Regions from separate parts of the Streptomyces sp. NPDC058579 genome, predicted to be linked through region 1. Evidence: riboswitches for the same ligand, from Rfam matches in the RefSeq annotation. Region 1 holds a riboswitch; each other region holds the start of a gene.
The links. A riboswitch is a leader RNA that binds a small molecule or an ion and turns the genes downstream of it on or off. The one in region 1 is predicted to bind cyclic di-AMP.
Positions count from the first base shown of each region.

Region 2: it holds a riboswitch for cyclic di-AMP, as region 1 does, so the genes downstream of both, ACFWRO_RS10935 (transglycosylase SLT domain-containing protein) here and ACFWRO_RS04765 (peptidoglycan DD-metalloendopeptidase family protein) in region 1, are expected to answer to the same signal.
Region 3: it holds a riboswitch for cyclic di-AMP, as region 1 does, so the genes downstream of both, ACFWRO_RS34095 (transglycosylase family protein) here and ACFWRO_RS04765 (peptidoglycan DD-metalloendopeptidase family protein) in region 1, are expected to answer to the same signal.

Region 1 is NZ_JBHXPI010000002.1:416,202-421,502, forward strand. It holds gene ACFWRO_RS04760 (tyrosine-protein phosphatase) at 1-809, opposite strand, end outside; cyclic di-AMP (ydaO/yuaA leader) riboswitch at 1,204-1,363, shown strand; gene ACFWRO_RS04765 (peptidoglycan DD-metalloendopeptidase family protein) at 1,368-2,342, shown strand; gene ACFWRO_RS04770 (SGNH/GDSL hydrolase family protein) at 2,520-3,332, shown strand; gene ACFWRO_RS04775 (STM4011 family radical SAM protein) at 3,319-4,197, opposite strand; gene ACFWRO_RS04780 (STM4012 family radical SAM protein) at 4,207-5,301, opposite strand, start outside.
Region 2 is NZ_JBHXPI010000006.1:104,778-110,078, forward strand. It holds gene ACFWRO_RS10925 (CapA family protein) at 1-242, shown strand, start outside; gene ACFWRO_RS10930 (phosphoribosyltransferase family protein) at 305-1,582, shown strand; gene ACFWRO_RS10935 (transglycosylase SLT domain-containing protein) at 1,629-2,492, opposite strand; cyclic di-AMP (ydaO/yuaA leader) riboswitch at 2,497-2,653, opposite strand; gene ACFWRO_RS10940 (phosphocholine-specific phospholipase C) at 2,992-5,016, opposite strand; gene ACFWRO_RS10945 (SpoIIE family protein phosphatase) at 5,193-5,301, opposite strand, start outside.
Region 3 is NZ_JBHXPI010000057.1:6,791-12,091, reverse strand. It holds gene eno (phosphopyruvate hydratase) at 1-1,198, opposite strand, end outside; gene ACFWRO_RS34095 (transglycosylase family protein) at 1,557-2,240, opposite strand; cyclic di-AMP (ydaO/yuaA leader) riboswitch at 2,244-2,463, opposite strand; gene ACFWRO_RS34090 (transglycosylase family protein) at 2,684-3,706, opposite strand; gene ACFWRO_RS34085 (cytochrome P450) at 3,821-5,086, opposite strand; gene ACFWRO_RS34080 (globin domain-containing protein) at 5,185-5,301, shown strand, end outside.

The DNA of each region.
Region 1 (5,301 bases):
GCCTCGACGACGAGCCGCTCGCGCAGCCGCGCACGGGTCTCCGGGCTGAGCTTCAGGCCGTCGGTGAGGTAGTTCTCGGCCGTCCCCCAGGTCTGCTCCATCGTCTCGAACGCGGCCCGCAGGTACTCCACCCGCGCGTCGAACAGCGGGCTGATCAGCTCCATCACCTCGGGCGCCATCGCGTCCGAGGCGGAGGAGGCGCGGCGCACCTTGTAGCGGCGGTGCGGGTCGTTCGACTTCACGTAGTCGGCCTCGATCGCCTCGCGCTCGACGCCCACCGCGAGCAGCGAGATGGCGATCGAGAGGCCGGCCCGGTCCTTGCCGGCCGCGCAGTGCATGAGCGCCGGGACGCTGTCCTCGGCGAGCGCGTGCAGGATGCGGCTGTGCTCCGCCGTCCGCTCGACGATCATCTGCCGGTACGAATCGGACATTCGGGTCGCCGCCTTGCCGTCCCCGAGGATCTCGCGGAGCTGCTCCAGCTCGCCGGAGCGGACGAGCTTCCAGAACTCCTTGCCGTCGGCCGGGTCGTTGAGCGGTATGTTCACATTCCGTACACCGGGCAGGTCGACGTCCGGGCCCTCGATCTTGACGTCGGCCTGATTGCGGAAGTCGAAGATCGTGTGCAGCCCGAGGGTGGAGAGGAACGCCGCGTCCTCCTCGGTGGCGTGGGCCAGGTGGCCGCTGCGGAAGAGGCGTCCGAAGCGCACCGCACCACCGTCCACGGTCGGCAGTCCGCCCACATCGCGGAAGTTGCGTACCCCGGTGAGCTCGGGTTCGGTCGACGGGACCTGGGGCAGCTGCTGCGTCACGAGTGCTCCTGAAGGTAGACGGATCGCGATCGGTTCCTGATCGATTCCTGGGGCAATCATCCCGGGTGTCGAGGGCTGTGCGCACCCCTGGGTAAGGGAATGGGCGTTCTGTCCGAATTAAACCCTTCGGTATAACGCGCCCTGGTTGCAGGGGAGATGGGATTCGGGGCGTGAGCAGCGTCTCAAAGGTGACGGACCGTGCCTGATCGTCCGGACCAATTCCCTGGCCGGAAAAGGAAATCGATCCTCCGTCATCCACGGAGGGTGACCGGAATTCGGTACGAATATCACGCCGCTGAATGCGCGTGGAATCGGGCGGCTTGTTCGGCTCGACCCCGCTCGTCTAGCGTCACGCTCAATCCGGTCGGACCGCCGAATCCTGCCACCGCCCGGAATCGAATCCGCACCCATCCACGTACGGCAGGAGCGGGGGACCCAGGTAAGTACGCCGCACCGGTCTGACCGGACGGCTTGGGGTTAAGCCGCGTGAGAACGCGGCCGGACATCTCCAGTCCGAACCCGACAGCTCACCTCGCAGGCGACGGAGAGGAATTCGCCATGCCCGCGAAGGGTAAGCATCGCCGTCCCAAGGTCAACCCGATCACGCGCGGATTCGTCGCCGCCGGCACCGGTGGCGCAGTCGTCGCCCTCCCGCTGCTCGGCGCGACCGGAGCCCACGCCGCCGAGAAGGCCGCTCCGACCGTGACGCCCGAGAAGGCCGTCACCGCCGTCGCCGTCACTCCCGCGAAGGCCCCGGCCGCTCCGGCCGCCGCCCCCGCGGCGAAGCCGAAGACGTACTCCGTCGTCCGCGGCGACTACCTGTCGAAGATCGCCGCCGAGCACGACCTCAACGGTGGCTGGCAGAAGCTCTACGCCGACAACCGCCAGGTCGTCGGCGAGAACCCGTCGCTGATCCTGCCCGGCATGAAGCTCACCCTCGGCGCCAAGTCGACGGCCGCCCCGAAGGCCGCGGCCCCCAAGGCTGCCCCGAAGGCCGCGCCCAAGGCCGCCCCGAAGGCCGAGAAGAAGTCCTCGTCCTCCGACACGAGCGAGTCGCGCGCCTCCCGCTCCTCCGAGCGCACCGCGGCCACCTCCACCCAGGACTCCGCCCCCGCGCAGGCCTCCTCCTCCGGCTGGGTCGCTCCGGTCGGCGGTGGCATCTCCACCCCGTACCGTGCCTCCGGCTCGATGTGGTCCTCCGGCTACCACACCGGTGTCGACTTCATCGCCTCCTCCGGCACCTCGGTGAAGGCCGTCGGCGCGGGCACCGTCCACTCGGCCGGCTGGAGCGGCTCGTACGGCAACGAGGTCGTCATCCAGCACGCCGACGGCACGTACTCCCAGTACGCCCACCTCTCCTCGCTCTCCGTCTCGGCCGGCCAGACCGTCACGGGCGGCCAGCAGATTGGCCTCTCCGGCTCGACCGGCAACTCCAGCGGCCCGCACCTGCACTTCGAGATCCGCACCGGCCCGAGCTACGGCTCGGACATCGACCCGCTGGCGTACCTGCGCCAGCACGGCGTCGGCATCTGACGCCTCCGCGTCACCCGCGTCATCCGCAGCACCCCACAGGGGCCCGGCACTTCGGTGTGCCGGGCCCCTGCGGCGTATTCCGGCTTTGTGGAATCTTGACCGGTGGCGTATCTCACCCGGCGTCAACCCCTCCTTACGGTCGCGTAGGTCACATGTGTAAGGGAAAGATGAACTCCCGTGGCAGACGATTCGAGATCAAGAGACATGAAGGCATTCGGGTCGTACGCGGCGATCGGGGACAGCTTCACCGAGGGCGTGGGAGATCCCGGGCCGGACGGGCAGTACGTCGGCTGGGCGGACCGTTTCGCGGTACTTCTCGCCGACCAATTGCCGGAGCACGACGCGTTCCGTTACGCCAATCTGGCCGTCCGAGGCCGGCTCCTCGACCAGATCGTCGCGGAGCAGGTTCCGAGGGCCAGGGAACTCGCCCCCGACCTGGTGAGTTTCTGCGCGGGCGGCAACGACATCATCCGGCCCGGCACCGACCCGGACGACGTCGCCGAGCGCTTCGAGCGCGCCGTCGCCGACCTGACGTCGGCCGTCGGCACGGTGATGGTGACGACCGGCTTCGACACCCGCGACGTACCCGTGCTGCGGCACCTGCGCGGCAAGATCGCGACGTACACCGCCCACGTCCGGTCCATCGCGGACCGCTACGACTGCCCGGTCCTCGACCTGTGGTCGCTCAAGTCCGTTCAGGACAGGCGGGCCTGGGACGGCGACCGGCTGCACCTCTCGCCGGAGGGGCACACCCGGGTCGCGCTGCGCGCCGCCCAGGTCCTCGGCATGGAGGTGCCGGCCGACCCGGACCAGGCCTGGCCGCCGCTGCCGCCGAGGGGGACCCTGGAGGTCCGCCGCGACGACATCCACTGGGCCAGGGAGTACCTCGTCCCGTGGATCGGGCGGCGGCTGCGGGGCGAGAGCTCGGGCGACGACGTCGCGGCCAAGCGGCCCGACCTCATGCCGCTCGGCGACCTCATGCCTCTCTGAGCAGTCTGTCGGGCGCGGCCGGAGCCGGAGCCGGGATCCGCTCCAGGACCCCGCCGGCGAACACGTCGTACAGCGGCAGCGTCTCCAGGTGGACGTAGCCGATGTGGCAGTCGCAGACGGCGAGCGGGCAGGCGCGCGGGCGCAGGGCGGCACGGTACGAGCCGTCGTACAGGTTGCCGAGCTCGGCCTTGACGAAGTGGCAGCGGCGCACGGTCCCTTCGCCGTCCACGGAGATCACCGACTCGCCGGTCCGGCAGGGCAGCCCGGCGGAGCGGTGCGGACGGCGGCTGTACGGGAAGAGGGGATCGAGGGCCGTCCAGCCCTCGGCCTCCTCGTCGGTGTACGTGTGGCCCTCCGCCGCGTTCACCCAGAGGTAGACCTCGGGCGGGAGGTCCGCGCGCAGCCGCAGAGCGTGCTCCCGGTGCTCGGGCAGGCCGACGACCCCGACGCTGAACCGGGTGCCCCTGGCCGCCAGCTCGCGGCACTTCGCGAGGAAGCGGTCGTACGGCGTCTGGCCGGGATGGTACGTGCACCAGAGCGCGAGGGTCCCGGGGTCGGCCTCGGCCAGCCAGTCGGTGCGGCAGCTCAGATTGGTCTGGATCGCCACCCGATCGATGTGCGGCAGGTGGGACAGCTCGGCGAGGGTGCGCCGGTACCAGGAGCGGACCAGGCCCTCGCCCCACGGCGTGAAGAGGATCCTCAGCCGGTCGCCGGTCTGTTCCGCCGCCCAGGCGGCGAAACGTTCCAGTGCGGCCCGGTCGGCCCGCAGCTGTTCACGGCTGTCGCGGCGCTTGGCGAAGGGGCAGTAGGGGCAGTCGTAGTCGCAGGAGGCGAGCGGCCCCCGGTACAGGATGGTCAGGTCCATGTCGACGCCCTACTTCAGCTCGTAGGCGGCCATCGCCGCCCGGACCGCCGGGGAGAAGAGCGCGGGACCGAGCGCGTCCGAGTGCGCCAGGCCCTCGGCGGAGAGCCGCAGCAGCCCGGCGGGCGCCGCCCGGTCCAGCCAGCCCAGCGCTTCGAACCGGCCCAGCTCGTCGGGGAAGTCCGCGAACGGCGAGGCGCCGAACCGGTCCTGGTACTCCCCGGTCGGCATGCCCTGGGCCTGGAGGAGGGACTGGAGGAGGTGACGGCGGCGGGCCTCGTCCGGCTCGGCCGCTTGGTCCGCCTCGTCCGCCTCGTCCGTGTCGACCCAGCGGCCCACCCGCGCCCGGCCGAAGTCTTCGGTCGCGGTGTAGTCGTCGATGATCGCGCGGATCTCCCGCATCTCGACGGCGTAGTCGAAGGAGTAGTGCAGCGCCGAGGTGTACGAGCGGGCCCCGCAGCCGAGGCCGATCATGCCGTCGGTCTGGCAGGCGTAGTCGTCGGCGCCCTGTGGCGGGGCGTCGGCGCGCCGGAACATGCGCATCGACACCTGCTCGTAGCCGCGGGCGAGCAGATGGTCCCGGCCGTGGCGGTAGAGCCGCAGCCGCTGCTCGTCCCAGTCGCGGTCGGCGGTCGCCGAGAGCCGGCCGAGGCCGGTGAGGGGACGGACGTACAGCGGGTAGAGGTAGAGCTCCTCCGGGTGCCAGGCGAGGGCGGCGTCGAGCGATTGGGTCCAGGTTCTTTCGGTCTGGCCGTCGATGCCGTAGATCAGGTCGATGTTGAGGACGGGGACGCCGGTCTCGCGGATCCGGCCGAGTGCGGCCTCGACCTCGGCGCGGCGCTGGGGACGCACGGCGGCGCGGGCCTCCGCCTCCACGAAGCTCTGCACGCCGATGCTGAGGCGGGTGGCCCCGCGCTCGGCGAGGACCGCGAGCCGGTCGGCGGTCGCGGTCGACGGGGAGGTCTCGACGGAGAGGGGGACGGCGCGCAGGTCGACGCCCATCCGCTTCTCGGCGATGTCGCAGAGCCGCTCCAGCTCGTCGGCGGTGAGGAAGGTGGGGGTACCGCCGCCGAAGGCGGCCGTGGCGAAGCGGACGGGCTCGGCGTC
Region 2 (5,301 bases), on a different contig from region 1:
TCACCGGCTACGAGCAGTACCGCGACGACCTGCGGCTGCTGTACCTCGTCTCGGTGCGGCCCGACGACGGCCGACTCCAGGAGGTACGGATCATCCCCCTTCGGGCCCGGCGCATGCGGCTGGAGCACGCCCCAGGCCGCGACGCGCGCTGGCTCCACGACGTACTGGGCCGGACCAGCCGGCCCCTCGGCGCGCGGGTCGACCTCGACGAGGACGGAACCCTCGTCGCACGCCCCGCCTGACGGGCGGCGGCCCGCACCCGCCCGCCCGCGCGCACGCTCAGGACCAGGGAGACGAGCGGGTCATGTACTTCACCGATCGCACCGACGCCGGACGGCAGCTCGCCGCAAGCCTGGAGCACCTCAAGGGCCGCGACGTCGTGGTCCTGGGGCTTCCGCGCGGCGGGGTACCGGTCGCCGAACAGGTCGCCGACGCCCTCGGGGCCCCGCTGGACGTCTGCCTCGTCCGCAAGCTCGGAGTGCCCTTCCAGCCGGAGCTGGCCATGGGCGCCATCGGCGAGGGAGCCGTACGGGTCCTCAACGACCACGTCCTCGCCGACAGCCGCGTCTCCGCCGGGGACCTCGCCACCGTGGAGGCGCGCGAGCGGGTCGTGCTCGGGCAGCGCTCCCGCCGCTACCGGGGCGCCCGGCCGGCGGCCCGGCTCGACGGCCGGACCGTCGTGGTCGTCGACGACGGCCTGGCGACGGGCGCCACGGCGGTCGCCGCCTGCCGGGTCGTACGGGCCCAGGGGGCCGCGCGGATCGTCCTCGCGGTGCCGGTCGCGCCGGCCGACTGGCGGGAGCGGATCGGCCGGGAGGCGGACGAGACCGTCTGCGTCCACGAGCCGGCCTTCTTCTACGCGATCGGCCAGTTCTACCAGGACTTCTCGCAGACCCCGGACGAGGAGGTCGTCGCCTGTCTGGAGCGCCACCACGCCGGGCGGGACCAGGACGACGGGGACCCGGAGGTGCTCATCCCGGCCGGGGACGCCGAGGTCGGGGGTCACCTCGTGGTGCCGGACGGCGCTCCGGGGATCGTGGTGTTCGCCCACGGGAGCGGCAGCAGTCGGCACAGCCCACGCAACCGGGCCGTCGCCGAGTCCCTGAACCGGGCGGGGCTCGGGACGCTCCTGTTCGACCTGCTCACCGAGGACGAGGCAGCCGACCGCGCCAACGTCTTCGACACCGAACTCCTCGCCGGACGGCTGGCCCGCGCGACCCACTGGCTGGCCGGCCGCCCCGGCCTCGACGGGTTGCGGACCGGCTACTTCGGCGCGAGCACCGGCGCGGCGGCCGCCCTCTGGGCCGCCGCCGACCCGCTGTCCGAGGTCGCCGCCGTCGTCTCCCGGGGCGGCCGCCCGGACCTCGCCGGCCCACGGCTCGCCCAGGTGCGCGCCCCCACCCTGCTGATCGTGGGCGGCCACGACCCGCTGGTCCAGGACCTCAACGAGGAGGCCCGATCCCGCCTGACGTGCGAGAACCACCTCGTCGTCGTCCCCGGTGCCGGACACCTCTTCGAGGAGCCCGGCACCCTGGAACAGGTCGGCGAACTCGCCGCGAGCTGGTTCGGCGACCACTTCTAGCGCGGTCGCCGCCCGTGCTCAAGGCAGCCCGTGCTCAACCTGCTTGCTAGTACGGCCCGTTGACGTTGTCGATGGAGCCGTACCGGTCCGCCGCGTAGTTGCAGGCGGCGGTGATGTTGGCGACCGGGTCGTAGAGGTCCATCGAGGTGCCGGGCACGTGGTAGGCGAGGAACGTCGGCTCGATCACCTGGAGCAGGCCCTTGGACGGGGTGCCCTTGGCGGCGTTGGAGTCCCAGTTGTTGATCGCCAGCGGGTTGCCGGAGGACTCACGCATGATGTTGCGCTGGATCCCCTCGTACGAACCGGGGATGCCGTACTTCTGCATGACGTCCAGCGACTCGCGGATCCAGCCGTCGAGGTCGTTGGTGTAGGACTTCGCGGCCGCCTGCGTCGTCTGGGTCGACTTCGCGGGAGCTGCCTTCGCCGGGGCGGCGGCCGGGGCGGCGCTGCGCTGCTGGGAGCGGTCGGCCCGGTCCGTACTCGTCGTACGGGCCTGCGACTTCGGCTTCTTCGGGGAGGCGGCGGCCTTTCCGTGCAGCTTCAGTTCCAGACCGGGGTGGATGAGTGACGGATTGTCACCCACGGCTGCCTGATTGGCGCGGTACAGGGCCTTCCAGCCGCCCTGCACGCTCTGCTCGTGGGCGATCACCGAAAGGGAATCACCGCGGGTGACGGTATAGGTCTTGGCGGCGGAATTCTGCGCGGCCGGAATGGATTCCGCGATCTTCGCCGGGGCGCTGAGAACGGTCTTCCCCGTGGGGGCGATCTCGGGGGCCGACTGGGGCGCGGCGTGCGCGGTGGCCGTGCCGACCAGGGGCAGGGCCAGGGCGGCGCCGCCCGTGCTCGCGAGGGCGAGGCCGCGGGTCAGGGGCCTTCTCTTGGGGCGCCGGTGCTTACCGTGTGCGGGCATGATGCAGTCCTCTCCGGCGCCTGCGGGGTGAGCTGTCGGGTTCGGGCTGGAGATGCCCGGCCGCGCGTGCGCGACTTAACCCCGAGCCGTGCCGGAAAATCCGGACCGGCGGAAAGTGGGTCCCCCGCTCCTGCCATCGGGTGAATGAGCGGTCTTTTACGGACGGTGGCAGGATTCGGCGATCCGTCCGGGTCGAGGTGACCGTAGGCGAGAAATGTCGACAGAAACAAGACGCCGAATGCGCGGGTATTTCTTCGGGGACTTCCGCGCCGCGCCCGGCGCTCCGAACTTCCTTGCCGGACAAGGGGACGGGGCGGTTCCAAAGATCGTCGAAATGCTTGGGGTGATTCGCCTCACGCGCCATGCCATAACGGACATGCAGGGAAATTCGGCTGAGTTGAGAAATGGGGCACAAGGGGATGTGAAATCCCTTGTGCCCCATTTGGTCGGAACTGTGGCTGTACGGGGGTGTACGTGGATGTACGTGGATGCCGGTGGGTCAGCCGCTGATGCTCGGGGCGCCCGTCTCGATGTGGCCGGTGTAGCGGCGCGACCAGGTGCCGTCGACGTCGGCCAGGACCGTGAAGTCGTACCAGCCGTTGCTGTACGCCACGGCGTTGAAGTAGTCCTCGCGCGAGGAGTTCGCCGCCACCGTGTACGTCCACGGGCCGTCCGTGCGGTAGGCGTTCGAGCGGATGGTGAAGGTCACCGGACCGGCCGAGGTGTTCGTCAGCTTGAAGTAGATCGCCGTCTTCCCGGTGCCCGGCTCGGTCGCGAACCGCGCCGCCACCTCGATCGCCTTCCCCGCCTTGGAGGCGTCACCGATGAACCGCCGCAGGAAGCGGTTGGGCCCCATCATTGAGATGTCGTACTTGCCCGAACCGGACCCGAGCCCGATGTTGAAGTAGTCCGTGGACGTCGCGCCCGGGTCGACCGTGTACTGCCAGGCCGCCGTGTCCCGGTGCTGGTGCGGGTGGATCGTGAAGTGCGCGGGCCGCTTCGCCTGCGCGCCCTGGTTCGTCATCGAGAACCAGGCGAGGATCTTGCCCGCCGCCCCGAACTCGAACCGGTCGAGGTTCCCGTTGACCTGGTACGGCAGCGCGCGCGCCGGGCGCGTACCGGACTCCTGCGCCGGCAGGGCGTTGTCCTGCGGCACCGGGTTGGGCAGCGGACCGCAGGTGTCCTGGCCGATGACCTTTGCCGTGGAGGGCAGGCCCGAGGGGACGCCGTACACCGGGCGCGCGAAGTCGAAGACGCCCGTCAGGTCGCCGGTGACCTTCCGCCGCCAGGCGCTGATGTTCGGGCAGGCGGCGGGGCTGCCGAGGGCGGCCGTCCAGGTCTCCATGAAGCGCAGGACGGAGGTGTGGTCGAAGACCTCGGAGCTGACCCAGCCGCCGCGCGTCCAGGGCGACATGACGAGCATCGGGACCCGGAAGCCCAGACCGATCGGCACGCCGTCGATGTACTCGCCGGGGGTGCCGGGCGGGGCGACCGGCGGCGGCACGTGGTCGAAGAAGCCGTCGTTCTCGTCGTAGTTGAGGAACAGCACGGTCGAGTCGAAGACCTCGGGGTTCGCGGCCAGCGCGCGGTAGACCAGGTCGACGAAGTGCGCGCCGTCGCCGGGCGGGGCGTACGGGTGCTCGGAGAACGCCTCGTTCGCCACCACCCAGGAGACCTGCGGAAGCGTCCCGGCGACCACGTCGGCGCGGATCGCGGCGGCGATGTCGTCCGGGGTGGAGCCGGTGACCTTCGGGACCGACCCCATGCCGCGGTCGTACAGCGGGTCGCCGGGACGGGCGTCGGTGAACTTCTTGAAGTAGGCGAGGCCGTTGTCGCCGTAGTTGTCCTGGGCGTTCTGGTAGACCTTCCAGCTCACCCCGGCGCGCTGGAGCGCCTCGGCGTACGACTCCCAGGTCAGCCCGGACTCGTCGCCGCCGTCCTTGCTGGATGCGTCGATCTTCCCGCTCCACAGGAACGTGCGGTTGGGGCCCGTGGCGCTGAGCGCCGAGCAGAAGTAGGCGTCGCAGATCGTGTAGTTGTCGGCGAGCGCGTAGTGGAACGGTATGTCGCCGCGGTCGAGGTAGCCGAGGGTGCGGGTGTTGCCGACGCCCGTGACCCAGTTGTCCATCCGGCCCTTGTTCCACGCAGCGTGCTGCGAGGTCCAGCTGTGCGGAAGGTCGCCGTTGCACTGGGCGAGGGTCTCCCCGTCCACGCCGCCCGCCGGCGGGGTGGAGCTCAGCTTCCACGGGTGCTGGCGGCCGCCCCAGTTGGGCTGGTTGAACGTGCCCCAGCCGCCCGGGATGTTGCCCGCGGCCCGGTCGCCGAAGCCGCGCACGCCGCGCAGCCGGCCGAAGTAGTGGTCGAAGCTGCGGTTCTCCTGCATGAGCACCACGACGTGCTTGACGTCCGTGATGGTCCCGGTCGCGCCCGCTGCGGCGGCCGACGCCGTGCCCGTGGGCAGCGCCGCGCCCGCCGCGAGCCCTGCCCCGATGCCGACGAATCCCCTGCGGCTGATGGGAGTCAATGCCCCGCCTCTCGTGTCACCGCATGCCCCACTGGCACACGGTGGACAGGATGAGGGAGCCGACCTTAAAGGTATACATCCGTGCGGTAAGTCTTGGATGAACTTCCGAAGGGCGGGAGGTAGTTGGGAGATGATTGGTTCGGACATGAACCAATACGCGCTCTCGCGCTGTTTGGCTAGAAGGCGGCCGTCCCCGTGCGGTCCCGGCGCACCATCAGCAGCGCCGCGTCGTCCTCCGCGTGCGGGCCGCCCGTGAGGGTGTCCAAGAGGTGGTCGGCCAGCTCC
Region 3 (5,301 bases), on a different contig from region 1:
TGGCGACGCGCTCGGAGCGGGCCGGGGCGCCGGTCTTGATCTGGCCGCAGTTGGTGGCGACGGCGAGGTCGGCGATGGTGACGTCCTCGGTCTCGCCGGAGCGGTGCGACATCATGCACTTGAAGCCGCTGCGCTGGGCCAGCTCGACGGCGTCCAGGGTCTCGGTCAGCGAACCGATCTGGTTGACCTTGACGAGCAGCGCGTTGGCGGCGCCGTCCTCGATGCCGCGGGCCAGGCGCTCCGGGTTGGTGACGAACAGGTCGTCGCCGACGATCTGGACCTTGGCGCCCAGCTTGTCGGTGAGGACCTTCCAGCCGGCCCAGTCGTCCTCGAACAGCGGGTCCTCGATGGAGACCAGCGGGTACGCGGCGACGAGCTCCTCGTAGTACTCGGTCATCTCGGCGGCCGAGCGGGTCTTGCCCTCGAACGCGTACGAGCCGTCCTTGTAGAACTCGGACGCGGCGACGTCGAGCGCGAGCGCGATGTCCTTGCCCGGGACGTAGCCGGCCTGCTTGATGGCCTCCAGGATGAGGTCGAGCGCCTCACGGTTGGAGTCCAGGTTCGGGGCGAAGCCGCCCTCGTCGCCGAGGCCGGTGGACAGGCCCTTGGTCTTCAGGACGGACTTGAGGGTGTGGTAGACCTCCGTGCCCCAGCGCAGGGCCTCGGAGAAGGACTCCGCGCCGATCGGCGCGATCATGAACTCCTGGATGTCCACGTTGGAGTCGGCGTGCGAGCCGCCGTTCAGGATGTTCATCATCGGAACGGGCAGCAGGTGCGCGTTCGGGCCGCCGAGGTAGCGGAAGAGCGGGAGGTCGGAGGCCTCGGACGCGGCGTGCGCGACGGCGAGGGAGACGCCGAGGATGGCGTTGGCGCCGAGGGAGGCCTTGTTGTCCGTGGCGTCCAGGTCGAACATGGCCTGGTCGATGAGGCGCTGCTCGGTGGCGTCGTAGCCGACGAGCTCCGGGCCGATCTGCTCGATCACGGCGAGGACGGCCTTCTCGACGCCCTTGCCCTGGTAGCGGTTCTTGTCTCCGTCACGGAGCTCAATGGCCTCGAACGCACCGGTGGAGGCACCGGACGGAACGGCAGCACGGCCGGTGCTGCCGTCGTCGAGGCCTACCTCGACCTCGACCGTGGGGTTGCCTCGGGAGTCCAGGATTTCCCGGGCTACGACGACGTCGATGGACGGCACGAGCATCTCCTTCTGGGATGTGACGCTAGATGTGACGCATGCGGTGCAGGGTCGCTTTGGCCTTGCGACAAGAGCCTATCCGGCTCGCGGGCTCCAGCCAGCCGGGCGCCCGCCCCCTGGGACGAAAAAGGACCCAAGGGCATGCATCTCGGGCCAAAGGGCCTCAGAACTACTCGGCGGTAACCGCGCGGGTCGAGCGATGGGCTCGTACGAACAGGCCCCGGACAGGTCGCGCGACCGGCCCCGGACAGCGCGGAACCCCGGCCCGGAGCGCACGGGGGAAGAAACGCTCCGGACCGGGGTGGTCACCGCGGGAGGGTCGTAGGACTCGCGTGAGCCGCCGGACTCACGCGAGCCGTCGGGCTCACTTCAGGTGAAGCTGCTGGCCCGGGTAGATCAGGTCGGCGTCCTCGACGACGTCCTTGTTGAGCTCGAAGAGCTTCGCCCAGCCGCCCTTGACGTCGTGGGCGGCGGCGATCGTGCTCAGGGTGTCGCCGGAGACGACCTTGTACTCGCCGTCGCCCTTCTTGACCTTCTTGCCGGTCGGGGTGGTGACGGTCTTCTTGGCCTCGGCCTTGGGCGCCGCCTTCGGGGCGGTCCGCTGCTCGCTGCGGGTCGTCGGCTGCTCGGCCTGACGCTCCTGCTTCGGCGCGCTCTCCGCGACGGTGCCGGGGGAGGCGGACGAGAGGCCGACGCCACAGCTCGGCCAGGCGCCCTTGCCCTGACCGGCCAGGACCTTCTCGGCGATCGCAATCTGCTGCGACTTGGAGGCCTGGTCGGCGCTGGCGGCGTACGCGGTGCCACCGAAGGCGGCCCACGTGGAGTTCGAGAACTGCAGGCCACCGTAGTAGCCGTTGCCGGTGTTGATGGACCAGTTGCCACCGGACTCGCACTGGGCGACCTTGTCCCACTCGGAGACGGTGGCGGCCGAGGCGGCGCCGGCGCCCATCAGGGGGGCGGCGACGGCGACACCGGCGACACCGGCGAGGGCGACGGCGCGGGTGGCCTTGGAGGGACGACGGTGTTTGCCCTTGGCAGAAAACAGCATGGGACTTCTCCTCACCGACGCCTACGAGGTGAGCTGTCGGGTTCGGGCCATGTGAGTTGCCCGGCCGCGCGACCTAGCGCGCGGCTTCACCCCAAGCCGTTCCTTCGGCCGTCTGTCTCAACGGCCGGGGACGGCACTTACCTTGGGTCCCCCGCTCCTGCCTACGGCGCTTACGCGACGACTGTTCCCATCGGCCGACGGCAGGATTCGGCGTTTCGGTCGACGGGGCCCGCGGTGGCGAGCGGTCATGACCGTAGACACAGACCCGGGGGAAGTTCAAAGACGTCCATGGGGGACAAAACGCCCCTACTTGCCTCGGGACGAAGGGTGTTTACGCAGGTGAGAGGTGACGGAAGGGGAGTTCACGGACGAGACACGCCAGTTGAGGCGAAGAGACCCATGTCTCACTTGCGCAGAACCGGACATTCAGCCCCGAACCGCCCCTACTTCGCGTCCGCTTCGCCGGTCTTGTCCGCAGGCGTCCCGAGCGTCAGATCGAGGCTCTGGCCAGGGAGGATGAGGTCCGGGTCGCCACCCACGGTCGAGCGGTTGGCGTCGTAGAGGGCGCCCCAGCCGCCGGGGAGTTCGTTCCGCTGGGCGATCTCGGTGAGGTTGTCGCCGGGCTTGACGGTGTATTCACCGATAGTGTCAGCGATGCCCTGAGAGGGCGTTTTGTCCGTGTCGCCCTCGCTGCCCTTACTGCCCCGGTTCGCACGCTCCTCGGTCGAACCATCCGCCGTCGGCGCGTCAGACGGCGAGGCGTGACGGCCCGTTTCGCGATCCTTGTCCGTATTGCCCGTCTCGTCCGGTGCCGCGTCGCCCCGGTGCTTGCCGGTACCCGGCGCGGACGGGGTGGTCGGCGTGGTGGACGTCTCGGGCGTCGTCGGCGTGGTGGACGTCTCGGGCGTGGTGGAGGTCTCGGGGGTGGCCGTGGACGGCGTGGAGACCTCGTTGGAAGGGGCGGAGGGGGTGGAGGGCCCCTGACCCTTCGAGGAGCCGTCCGGGAGGCCGGCGGTGCGGTTGGACTCGGGGCGCGGTCCGGTGGGCTCGGACGGCTCGACGACCGGGCCCGGGTCGACGTCGGGCGCGGCGCCGTCGTTGGTGAGGCCGGCGATCGGCGCGCAGGTGGCCCACTGGGTGTCACCCGCGGCAAGGGCCCTTTCGGCCACCGCGATCTGCTGGGCGCGGCTGGCGAGGTCCGCGCTCGTCGCGTACGACAGACCGCCGTGACGCTCCCAGCTCTCCTGCGTGAACTGCAGTCCGCCGTAGAGCCCGTTGCCGAAGTGTGCGCTCCACTGGCCCCCCGAGGAGCACTCCGCGACCCGGTCCCAGGTGGCGGCGTCGGCGGCGGACGCGGAGCCCGCCGCCAGGAGGGGCAACGCGAGGGCCGATCCCGTCACGCCTGCGGCGACGACGATGGCGGGGGCCTGGCGGGGTCTGCGGTGTCGTCCGTTCCCGGAGCGCATGCGGAGCTGCCTTTCGCGTGACTGCTGAGGTGACGGTGAACGTAGCCGCATTCGAACGTCAGTCACAAGTCGATGCAGCGGAGATCACGTAAAAGTCACAGTCTTGACGGACTGTCAGTTCTCAACCGGGGCAAACTCCACCGGAAGGGTGCGCAAGCCGCGCATGATGAGCCCGCCGCGCCACCGCAATTCGTCCGGATCGGCGCCAAGTCGCAGGTCCGGGAGGCGGGTCAGCAGCGTCTCGAGGGCGATCTGCCCTTCGAGCCGGGCGAGCGGCGCGCCGATGCAGTAGTGGATGCCGTGCCCGTAGCCGAGATGCTGGTTGTCGCGCCGGGACAGATCGAGCGTGTCGGGCGTGTCGAAGCGCGCCGGGTCGCGGTCGGCGGCGGCGAGCACGACGAGGACCGGGTCGCCCGCCGGGATCTCCTGGCCGCCGATCGTCAGCGGTTCCATGGCGTACCGCCAGGTCGCCATCTCCACCGGCCCGTCGTAGCGCAGCAGCTCCTCGACACCGCTTTCCAGCAACTCCCGCTCCCCCGCGGCGAGCGAGGCCTGGAGGCGCTCGCGCTGGCCGGGATGACGAAGCAGGGCGTAAACCCCGTTCCCGACCAGATTCACGGTCGTCTCGAAGCCGGCGAAGAGAAGGATGAAGGCCATGGCGGCGGCCTCGTTCTCGGTGAGGTGCTCGCCGTGGTCGGAGGCCTTGATGAGCCCCGAGATCAGGTCGTCGCCGGGGTCGAGCCGCTTGCGGTGGATGAGCTCCGCGAGATAGCCGCGCATCTTCTTGACCGACCGCGCCACCCCGCCGCGCGGCCCTCCGCCGTGCCGGATCATCATCCCGGCCCAGTCACGGAAGTCGTCCTGGTCCTCCTCCGGCACCCCGAGCAGGTCGCAGATCGCGTAGATGGGCAGCGGGAAGGCGAACTCGTGGATGAGGTCGGCCGAGCCCTTCGCCGCGAAGGAGTCGATCAGCCGGTCCGTCAACTCCTGCACCCGGGGCGCGAACTCGGCGACCCGGCGCGGGGTGAACGCCTTGGAGACGAGCCGGCGCAGCCGGGTGTGGTCGGGCGGGTCGATGTTGAGCAGATGCGTCATCAGCTCGGCCTTGCGCTCCCCCGGGATCCCCGTCTTCCCCTTCGCGTGCGCGGGCTCGTCGTGGTGCGCGGGGTTCTTCGAGAGCCGCTGGTCGGCAAGCGCTTGCCGGGCATCCACGTACCGCGTCACCAGCCAGGCCTCGACCCCGCTGGGCAGCTTGGCCCGGTGCACGGGCGCGTGCTCGCGCAGCCAGGCGTAGGCGGGGTACGGGTCGGTCGCGAACTCCCAGGTGAAGAGCTCGGGGGCGGGGTTCTGGGCGGGGTTCTCGGCGGGGGGCGTACTCACCCTGCGACGGTACAAGGTCGGGCTCGCGCCAGCCCTCCGGCCGCCCGGTCCCGGAGATGTGATCGTCCTGTGAAGGGAGGTGGCCTAGATTCTCCCGCGTGGATGCCCAGTTGCTCAGAAGCACGTTCGCCGTCGTCGAGAGACGGGCCGAGCACGCCGTCGCTTTCTTCTACTCCCATCTGTTCTGGCACAACCCGGGCGTCCGTGAGCTCTTC